2 regions of the Arthrobacter sp. fls2-241-R2A-172 genome follow, and region 2 is predicted to be linked to the other one. Evidence: riboswitches for the same ligand, from Rfam matches in the RefSeq annotation. Region 2 holds a riboswitch; the other holds the start of a gene.
What was found. Region 2 has a riboswitch for glycine ahead of cycA (D-serine/D-alanine/glycine transporter). Riboswitches for the same ligand answer to the same signal wherever they lie in the genome.
Positions count from the first base shown of each region.

Region 1: linked by a shared signal. The riboswitch ahead of gcvP (aminomethyl-transferring glycine dehydrogenase) and the one ahead of cycA (D-serine/D-alanine/glycine transporter) in region 2 are both predicted to bind glycine.

Region 1 is NZ_JARVTB010000003.1:87,190-91,801, reverse strand. It holds gene gcvT (glycine cleavage system aminomethyltransferase GcvT) at 1-296, opposite strand, end outside; gene gcvP (aminomethyl-transferring glycine dehydrogenase) at 310-3,156, opposite strand; glycine riboswitch at 3,209-3,332, opposite strand; glycine riboswitch at 3,334-3,431, opposite strand; gene QRM57_RS05975 (TetR/AcrR family transcriptional regulator) at 3,527-4,066, opposite strand; gene QRM57_RS05970 (MFS transporter) at 4,139-4,612, shown strand, end outside.
Region 2 is NZ_JARVTB010000001.1:524,719-529,330, forward strand. It holds gene QRM57_RS02470 (prolyl oligopeptidase family serine peptidase) at 1-848, opposite strand, end outside; gene QRM57_RS02475 (FAD/NAD(P)-binding protein) at 909-2,870, shown strand; glycine riboswitch at 2,944-3,042, shown strand; gene cycA (D-serine/D-alanine/glycine transporter) at 3,187-4,612, shown strand, end outside.

The DNA.
Region 1 (4,612 bases), on a different contig from region 2:
AGGTCATCGATGATGCCGCCGTCTTCCTGGCAGATCAGCGAGTACTTGGCCTTGCCGTCGGCCATGGCGGAGATTTTGCCTACCAGGGAGTAGTCCAGGAACGCAGCAGCTTCCGGCCCGGTGACCCAGACTTCGCCCATGTGGGAGAGGTCGAACAGGCCTGCGGATTTGCGGACGGCGTGGTGCTCAGCCAGCTCCGAGGAGTACTTGAGCGGCATTTGCCAGCCACCGAAGTCGGTGAAGGAGGCGCCGAGTTTCTTGTGCTCTTCGTAGAGGGCCGTGTAGTTCTCAGTCATTTTCCGGAACCCCCTAGTTCTCGAAGTCTTCGATGGGCGGGCAGGAGCAGACCAGGTTGCGGTCTCCGGCTGCGCCGTCGATGCGGCCAACGGGCGGGAAGTACTTGTCCTGCTTCAGGTGGTGGACCGGGAAGGCAGCCTGCTCACGCGGGTAGGCGCGGTCCCAGTCGGAACTTACGACGGCGGCTGCCGTGTGGGGCGCGCGGCGAAGCGGGGAGTCCTGCACGGAGAAGTCACCGGCAGCGACCTGGTCGATTTCCTTGCGGATGGTGATCATGGCTTCGATGAAGCGATCGATCTCCACGAGGTCTTCGGACTCGGTGGGCTCCACCATCAAGGTCCCTGCAACCGGGAAGGCGAGCGTGGGGGCGTGGAAGCCGAAGTCAATGAGGCGCTTGGCCACATCTTCAGCGGTGACGCCGGTCTTGGCCGTCAGTTCCCGCAGGTCCAAGATGCACTCGTGTGCCACGAGTCCACCTTCGCCGGTGTAGAGCACCGGGAAGTGGTCGTTGAGGCGGGACGCGATGTAGTTCGCAGCGAGCAGCGCGGACTTGGTTGCTTCGGTGAGGCCCTGGCCACCCATGAGCTTCACATATGCCCAGGAGATCGGCAGGACACCGGCGGAACCAAAGCGGGATGCGGAAATCGGAACGTCGTTGCCTTCGGTCCAGGAAGCCGCATCGCCCGGCATGAACGGTGCCAGGTGTGCCTTGGCGGCAACCGGACCAACGCCGGGACCGCCACCGCCATGCGGGATGCAGAAGGTCTTGTGCAGGTTCAGGTGCGAGACGTCGCCACCGAACTTGCCCGGCTGGGCAAGGCCAACAAGGGCGTTGAGGTTGGCACCGTCGATGTAGACCTGCCCGCCGGCTTCGTGGATGGCGTCGCAGACTTCGCGGACGTCGGCATCGTAGACACCGTGCGTGGACGGGTAGGTGATCATGATTGCCGAGAGGGCGTCGCGGTTGGCCTCGATCTTGGCCTTGAGGTCTACGTGGTCGATGGTGCCATCCGGCGCGGTGGCAACGACCACCACCTTCATGCCCGCCAGGACGGCAGAGGCAGCGTTGGTGCCGTGGGCGGAAGCCGGGATGAGGCAGACGTTGCGCTGCTCGTCACCGTTGGAGTGGTGGTAGCCGCGGATCGCGAGGAGCCCGGCGAGTTCACCCTGGGAACCGGCGTTCGGCTGGATGGAGACCTGGTCGTAGCCGGTGATCTCGGTCAGCTGTGCCTCGAGGTCGGTGATGAGCTCACGCCAGCCTTCTGTCTGGGAGTCCGGCGCGAACGGGTGGATGGAAGCGAACTCCGGCCAGGAGATAGCTTCCATTTCGGCCGTGGCGTTGAGCTTCATGGTGCACGAACCCAGCGGGATCATGGTGCGGTCCAGCGCGAGGTCCCGGTCGGACAGCTTGCGGATGTAACGCAGGAGCTGGGTTTCGGAGCGGTGGGTGTTGAACACCGGGTGCTGCATGAAGTCGCTGGTGCGCTCAACGGAGGATTCCAGCGCGAAGCCTTCAACGGCTTCAGTTACCGAAGCGCCGAAGACGCTTGCGACGTCGGCGACAATCGCCGTCGTCGTTGTTTCATCCACTGAGATGCCAACCGTGTCGGCGTCGACGCCGCGCAGGTTGATGCCCTTGGCCTCAGCTGCGGCCACCAGCTCGGCGGCCTTGCCCGGGACGCGGACCGTGATGGTGTCGAAGAACGAGCCGTGGAGGACCTCGACGTCGGCAGCCTTCAGGGATGCGGCCAGGGTCCGGGCGTGGTCGTGGGCGGTCTCCGCGATTGCCTTCAGTCCCTCGGGGCCGTGGTAAACCGCGTACATGGAGGCCACAATCGCCAGGAGTGCCTGGGCTGTACAGATGTTGGACGTAGCCTTCTCGCGGCGGATGTGCTGCTCGCGGGTCTGCAGCGCCAAGCGGTAGGCGGGGACACCGGCGTCGTCCTTGGAAACGCCTACCAGGCGGCCGGGCATGGAGCGCTCCAGGCCCTTCTGGACGGCCATGTACGCGGCGTGCGGGCCGCCGAAGAACAGCGGCACGCCCAGGCGCTGGGCGGAACCAACAGCGATGTCGGCGCCCTGCTCGCCCGGAGGGGTGATGAGCGTGAGGGACAGGAGGTCGGCGGCGACCGTGACCAGCGCGCCGCGCTCTTTGGCTTCAGCAATGACGGCGGAGTGATCGAACACGCGGCCGGAAACGCCGGGCTGCTGGAGGACGACGCCGTTGATGGCACCTTCCGGAAGACCGGCGCTCAGGTCGGCTACCTCAACTTCGAAGCCGAGCGCTTCCGCGCGGCCCTTCACGATCGCAATGGTCTGCGGGAGGCAGTCGGCGTCGAGGACAGTCTTGCCGTCCTGGGCGGACTTGTTCTTGTTGGCGCGGCGCATCATCAGCACGGCTTCGGCCACAGCCGTTGCTTCATCCAGGAGGGAAGCGTTGGCGATGGGCAGGCCCACCAGGTCCTGGACCATGGTCTGGAAGTTGAGGAGCGCTTCGAGGCGGCCCTGGGAGATTTCCGGCTGGTACGGGGTGTAGGCGGTGTACCAGGCCGGGGACTCGAGGATGTTGCGGCGGATCACCGGCGGCGTGACGGTGTCGTAGTAGCCCTGGCCGATCATTTGCACGGCGGTCTTGTTCTTGGAGGCGAGCTTGCGGAGCTCGGCAAGGACTTCGACTTCGCTCAGGGCGTTCTGCAGGGTGAGGGCGACGTCCTGGCGGATGTCGTTGGGGACGGCGGTGTCGACCAACGCGTCAACGGTGTCGTAGCCCACGGACTTGAGCATGGTCTCAATGTCGGCCTGGCGGCGGGCGCCAATATGCCGATCAACGAAGGTGGTGGAGGCAGAACTAACCGTCACGAAGGAACTCCATTACTTGGGCGGCGTTTGGGTACGCCACAGTGGCTGGGTTCCTCCCCGCTCTGTATTGGACCTGAGAGTTTCCGCGTTGTTGGAACAACATCGCTTGCACCGTCGGTGAGCACAGCACTCTTTCACCCTTCGGTGGTCAGAGCGCCTGCTGCTTTCCAGAGTTGCCTTGCCGCGGCGGTGCGTGGGCCTGAGAGATTCCTGGGGAGGGTTTGCTCCTACGGCGCCTGCATCACGTGCTTGCAGGACTCTCCCGCCGCAGATCATAGGCAATGTTCAGTTATAACGCGGCCCGATTTCAGGCAGGCCACAAGGGTTAATTGTCCTACGTGTGGCGCGTCGCCGCAAATGGGATGATGCGCTACTTCCGCAGCCGCTCCAGCACTCCGAGCAGGATTTTGACGTCGGCTTCCCGGCCGCCGTCGCTAGCCTCCTGGCCGCCCTCGAACATTGCGTTGAAATACAGTCCGTCGCCCATGTAGCTAACGGCCTTCGCTACCTCGGGTCCGACATCCTTGGCCAGGACATCAAGCCACTGCTTTTGGATTCCGGCAAACCTGCGACGCGTTTCTTCGTGGGCAACCTCGGCCAGCCGGGTAGCAGCGACGAAAGCGCGGTCCATCGGCGTCCCGGCCCACAATGACGTCCGGATGAAGTAGGCAGCGGCACCGTCCGGCGCGGCCCTCATCTGCTCAATGTCCTGTACTGCCAGTTGGTCCAGGCGTTCCAGGAGGGCGCTGATCAGCGACTCCTTGTTGGGGAAGTGGTACAGCAACCCGCCCTTCGAGACGCCGGCACGCTTGGCAACTGCGTCGAGCGTGGCGGCCCGCTCCCCCACCTCTATAAGGAGGGATTCGTAGGCATCCAGGACGGCGTCCCGGGCAACTGGTTTTCGTGGCATGAGTACATCATTCCCTAAAGGCTTGCTGGGGTTTAATTTGAAACTATACCGTCTGGACGGTACAGTAAAGACATGTTCTCGCCGTCCTCCACCCAAGCTCCCAGTTCAGCTCGTCCCGTCATGGGCCCTGCACCGTGGCGCGACTGGACGGCCCTGGCACTCCTGATGTTCCCGGTACTGCTGGTGGCCGTCGACAACACCGCGCTCACCTTTGCCCTGCCCGAGATCGCCCGATCCCTCGATGTCGGTGGCGTGCAACTGCTCTGGATCGTTGACGCCTACCCCTTGGTCCTGGCCGCACTCCTCGTCTCCATGGGCAACCTCGGCGACAGGATCGGCCGACGGCGGCTGCTTCTGATCGGCAGCACGGGCTTTGCTGCGGTTTCGGCTGCTACTGCGTTCGCGCCCTCAGCAGAATGGCTGATTGGCGGACGCGCCGCCCTTGGCGTTTTCGGCGCCATGCTGATGCCCTCAACGCTTTCCCTGATCCGGAACATCTTCACCGACCCCAACCGCCGCCGGCTCGCTATTGCCGTGTGGGCGGCC
Region 2 (4,612 bases):
CAGGATCCGTCCCGCAGCACCCACGTGCTGCGGTTGTAGAAGTCGATGTAGTCAACGGCAAAGGTCCGCTCAAAGCCGGGGGTGGAATCGTGGCTCACCATGGCCAGCATGTGGTCTTCGGGGATTTCGAAAAGCCGTTCAGCATCGGCCAAGGCCTCCCCGCGGCGGAGTTTGACGCCGGTCCGGGCGTACGAGGAGGTCGTGGCCGGGAGCCCGTCCGCGGTGCTGGAGACCAGCAGGGTATCGGCATCGAGCCAGCTGACGCTGCCCTTGGCGGTGGGGAGGTCGAAGCCGCCCTCAACGAAGGTGCGCGATTCGACGTCGAACTCGCGGTGGCGGTCCGCGTCGCCGCCGTCCGGGGACAGCGACACCATGGCCAGCCGGTACTCGTTTCCGTCCGCAGGGCGGAGGAAACCGGCCCCATGGAAGACCCATTCGACGCCCTCCGCTGCAGCCAGCGCATCAACGTCCAGGAGGACGTCCCATTCAGGAGCGTCGGTGAGGTAGCTATCCCATGTGGTGCGGCGCCAGAGACCCTTGGGGTGTTCCTGGTCTTTCCAGAAGTTGTAGTAGAACCCGCCGCGCTTGGAGACCATGGCAATGCGGTCCGTTGAGTCCAGGACCTCAAGGATTCCGGCTTCGACGGCGGAGTATTCAGCGTCCTCAAGCAATTCTTCGGTTCGCGCGTTCTGTTCCCGGACCCATGCAAGCTGCTCTTCGCCATGGATGTCTTCGAGCCAGATGTTTTCATCCGTGGGTTCAGGCGCAACCTCAGCGGCGTGGCGGGGACGGCCTGGCGCAGCCTCGTTCCCGGGAAGTGGCGTCTGATCAGCTTCTGTGGTGGTCATTGCCCCATCCAAGCAACACTTTTCAACAGTAAGCAAGTCACGCAGAAGTTAGGCTTGAGCGTGGCTAAATCCGAAACCAACCGTGTTGCCCTGCTGGGGGCTGGCCCCCGGGGCACCAGCGTCCTTGAGCGGTTGCTCGCGAATTGGGCTGCCGGGGGTCATGCTGTGCGCGCGTCGGGGGCCACCCTGCACATCGACGTGGTGGATCCTTTCCCCGCGGGTTCGGGCCACGTGTGGCAGCCGGGGCAGTCCCGGCTCTACCTGATGAACACCCAGTCGTTTTATCCGACGCTCATCCCGGAGGACCCTGAGCTCGCTCCTCCGCTGGCCGGTGGTTCGTTCGACAAGTGGCGCGAGGCCCGGCGTCGTGATGGCTTGGGACTGGACGACGCCGAAAAGGCGGAGCTTGCCACCCTCGAATCGCATGACTTCCCCAGCCGTGCCCTGTATGGGCGGTACTTGCGCCAGACCCTGGATGGCTTGCTCGAGCGGCTGCCCGACGGCGTCAAGGTCACGTTCCATGAGACCTCCGCCGTCGCGGCGCGACCGGTGAAGGACGGAACAAAAAACGCGTTCGACGTCGAACTCGCCAACGGTGCCACCCTCACCGTCGGCTCCGTGGTCCTCGCGTTAGGTCATATCGAGTCCCGGCTGAATCCCGAGCAAAGGTCTTTCAAGAGCGCGGCGGAGGAGCAAGGACTGCTCTATTTTCCGCCGGCGCCACCCGCCGACGTTGAGTGGGAGGCGGTGCCGGATAACGAGCCGGTGCTGATCCGCGGAATGGGATTGAACTTCTTCGACGTCATGGGACAGCTGACGGAGGGCCGCGGCGGGAAGTTCGTCGAGGCCGGTTCTCCGGGGGCAGGGGTGTTGGAGTATCGGGCATCGGGCCGGGAACCCAGGATTATTGCTGCCTCCCGGCGGGGCACCCCTTACCGGGCCAAGGCGGGGCTGGCGGGTTACTACCCCAGCAGCATCACCATGCGCTACCTGACCGAAGACGCCGTGGACCGGTTTCGCGCGGCCGGAATCCAGCCCGGTTTCGACCACGATCTTTGGCCGCTGCTGCACCGTGATGCGCTGTGGGCGTATTACTCAACGCTGGCCCGCTCACAACCCACTGCGATCAAGGACCCCGCGCAGTTCCTGGCGGACCTCGAGGACGCACTCCAACCGCACGCGCACACCACAGCGAAGTGGGAGAACGACGTGGGCGATCTCGTGGAAAAGCACGTCGTCGCGTCCCGTCGGCTGAATCTTCGCGGGCTAGCCGCGCCGCTGGCAGGGCGTACTTTTGCGTCCAGGCGGGAGCTGGACGCGGCCATCACGGCATACCTTGATGATGACGCGCGCCGATCGGCTTTGGGCGAATCGGACCCTGTGAAGATGGCCATCGGAGCACTCCACACCGGCCGCGCGATCCTGAAATCCGTGGTGGCTGATGGTGGCATCACGGACGAATCCTGGTTGGCAGGGCTTCGGGGCTGGTTCGAATCCTTCGTCGAAGGGCTGGCCAGTGGGGCGCCCGCGCTGCGTTCGGAGCAGCTGGCCGCCCTGGCGCGTGCCGGCGTCGTAAGTTTTGTTGGCCCGGACCCGAAGTTCAGTGTGGACCGGAGCGCGAAACTGTTCCGTGCGGTTTCGCCATGGGTGCGCGACGCGCCGGTGGAAGCCCGGACCCTGATCGAGGCGATGTCGCCTGCCAACAGGGTGGGCATCAATATGTCACCGCTGCTGGAGCAGCTCATGGCTGACGGGTTGGTCCGAACCAAGATCATGATGAGCGTCGAAGGTACCCCGATGCAGACCACGGGTCTGGACGTCGTGCCACATCCGTACCGGCCCTTGGCGGCGAACGGGGCGGTCACCGAGAACCTTTACGTGCTGGGCCTACAGTTGTCTGCCTCACAGTGGGGCACGGCCATCGCGGCGGAGGCCCGGCCCCGAACCGGGCAGGCCTATGCCAGCGGACAGCGGACCCTGCGGGACGCCGACGAGATTGCGCGTAGCATTCTGGCCCGCTGAGGACTCAGGGTTGCAGTGCCGCCCGGCCTTCGTTAGTGTGTGAGCTGCATCACCGACTGGTGGTGCGCGCTTTTGATCCGCGGCGGGAGAGCCCTGCCGGTACATCACCACAGGCGCCGTAGGAGCAAACCCTCCCCAGGAATCTCTCAGGCCCATGTACCGCCGCGGCGAGGCAACTCTGGAAAGCAGTCCGGAACGCCGGGCTCACCGAAGGTGCAAGCAGGCCCACGCCTGCGGAAACTCTCAGGTCCATCTACAGAGCGGGGAGGAACCCGAATCTTGTGGCACCCCGTGCCGCCTGAACGATGGAGTTCCTTTGACGATTCAGCGCCCACCTTCAACCGGTACCGATTCCCCGCATCTTGAGCGGCAACTCACCAACCGCCACATCCAGCTCATCGCCATCGGCGGAGCCATTGGAACCGGCCTCTTCATGGGCTCCGGCAAGACCATCTCCGCCGCCGGCCCGTCCGTCATCTTCGTGTACATGATCATCGGCTTCATGCTGTTCTTCGTCATGCGTGCCATGGGCGAATTGCTGCTCAGCAACCTGAACTACAAATCCTTCAGCGACTTCGCAGCTGACCTCCTGGGCCCCTGGGCCGGCTTCTTCACCGGCTGGACATACTGGTTCTGCTGGGTCATCACGGGGATCGCGGACGTCATCGCTATCGCAGGCTATTCGCAGGAGCTGTGGCCTTCCCTTCCCCTCTGGGTGCCGGGTCTCATTACCATCGGCATCCTCCTGCTACTGAACCTGGCAACGGTGAAGGCATTCGGCGAAACCGAGTTCTGGTTCGCTCTCATCAAGATCGTCGCCATCGCGGCCTTGATCATTGTTGGCCTGTTCATGATTTTCAGTGGCTTCCAGTCCGACGCCGGCCCCGCCAGCTTCACCAACCTCTGGAGCCATGGAGGCTTCTTCCCGAACGAATTCATGGGCTTCGTCGCCGGATTCCAGATAGCGGTCTTCGCTTTCGTAGGCATCGAACTCGTGGGCACTACTGCGGCCGAGGCCAAGGACCCGGAAAAGAACCTGCCCAAGGCCATCAACTCGATTCCCATCCGCGTGCTCCTCTTCTACGTGGGCGCCCTGATCATCCTGATGTCCGTCACCCCGTGGACCCAGTTCGCTGCCGGTCACAGCCCGTTCATTGCCATGTTCTCCCTGGCCGGCCTGGGCGCAGCAGCCACGATCGTCAACCTGGTGGTCCTCACGTCCGCCATGTCCTCAGCCAACTCCGGGATCTACTCCACGTCCCGCATGGTGTTCGGCCTGGCCCAGGAAGGCGATGCCCCCAAGGTCTTCGGCGCGCTCTCCGGACGCAAAGTACCCCGCAACGCACTGTTTCTGTCCTGCGTCCTGTTGCTGTCCGGCGTCGTGCTCATGTACGCCGGCCAGGACGTCGGCAAGGCGTTCGACATGGTGACCACCGTGTCTGCCGTCTGCTTCGTCTTCGTGTGGTCGATCATCCTGGCCAGCTACCTGGCGTTCCGGAAGCGCCGTCCCCACCTTCACGAGTCTTCGGCGTTCAAGATGCCGGGTGGAGTGGCCATGGTGTGGGTGGTGTTCGCATTCTTTGCCTTCGTGCTGTGGGCGCTGACCACCCAGCCGGACACGCTCGCGGCGTTGCTCGCAACGCCCCTGTGGTTCGTGATTTTGGGGGTCGCTTGGGCGGTACTCCGACGCCGTCCGGCCCACCTGGCCCGGTACGCCGCTTTCCAGGCCGAGCTGCGCAGCG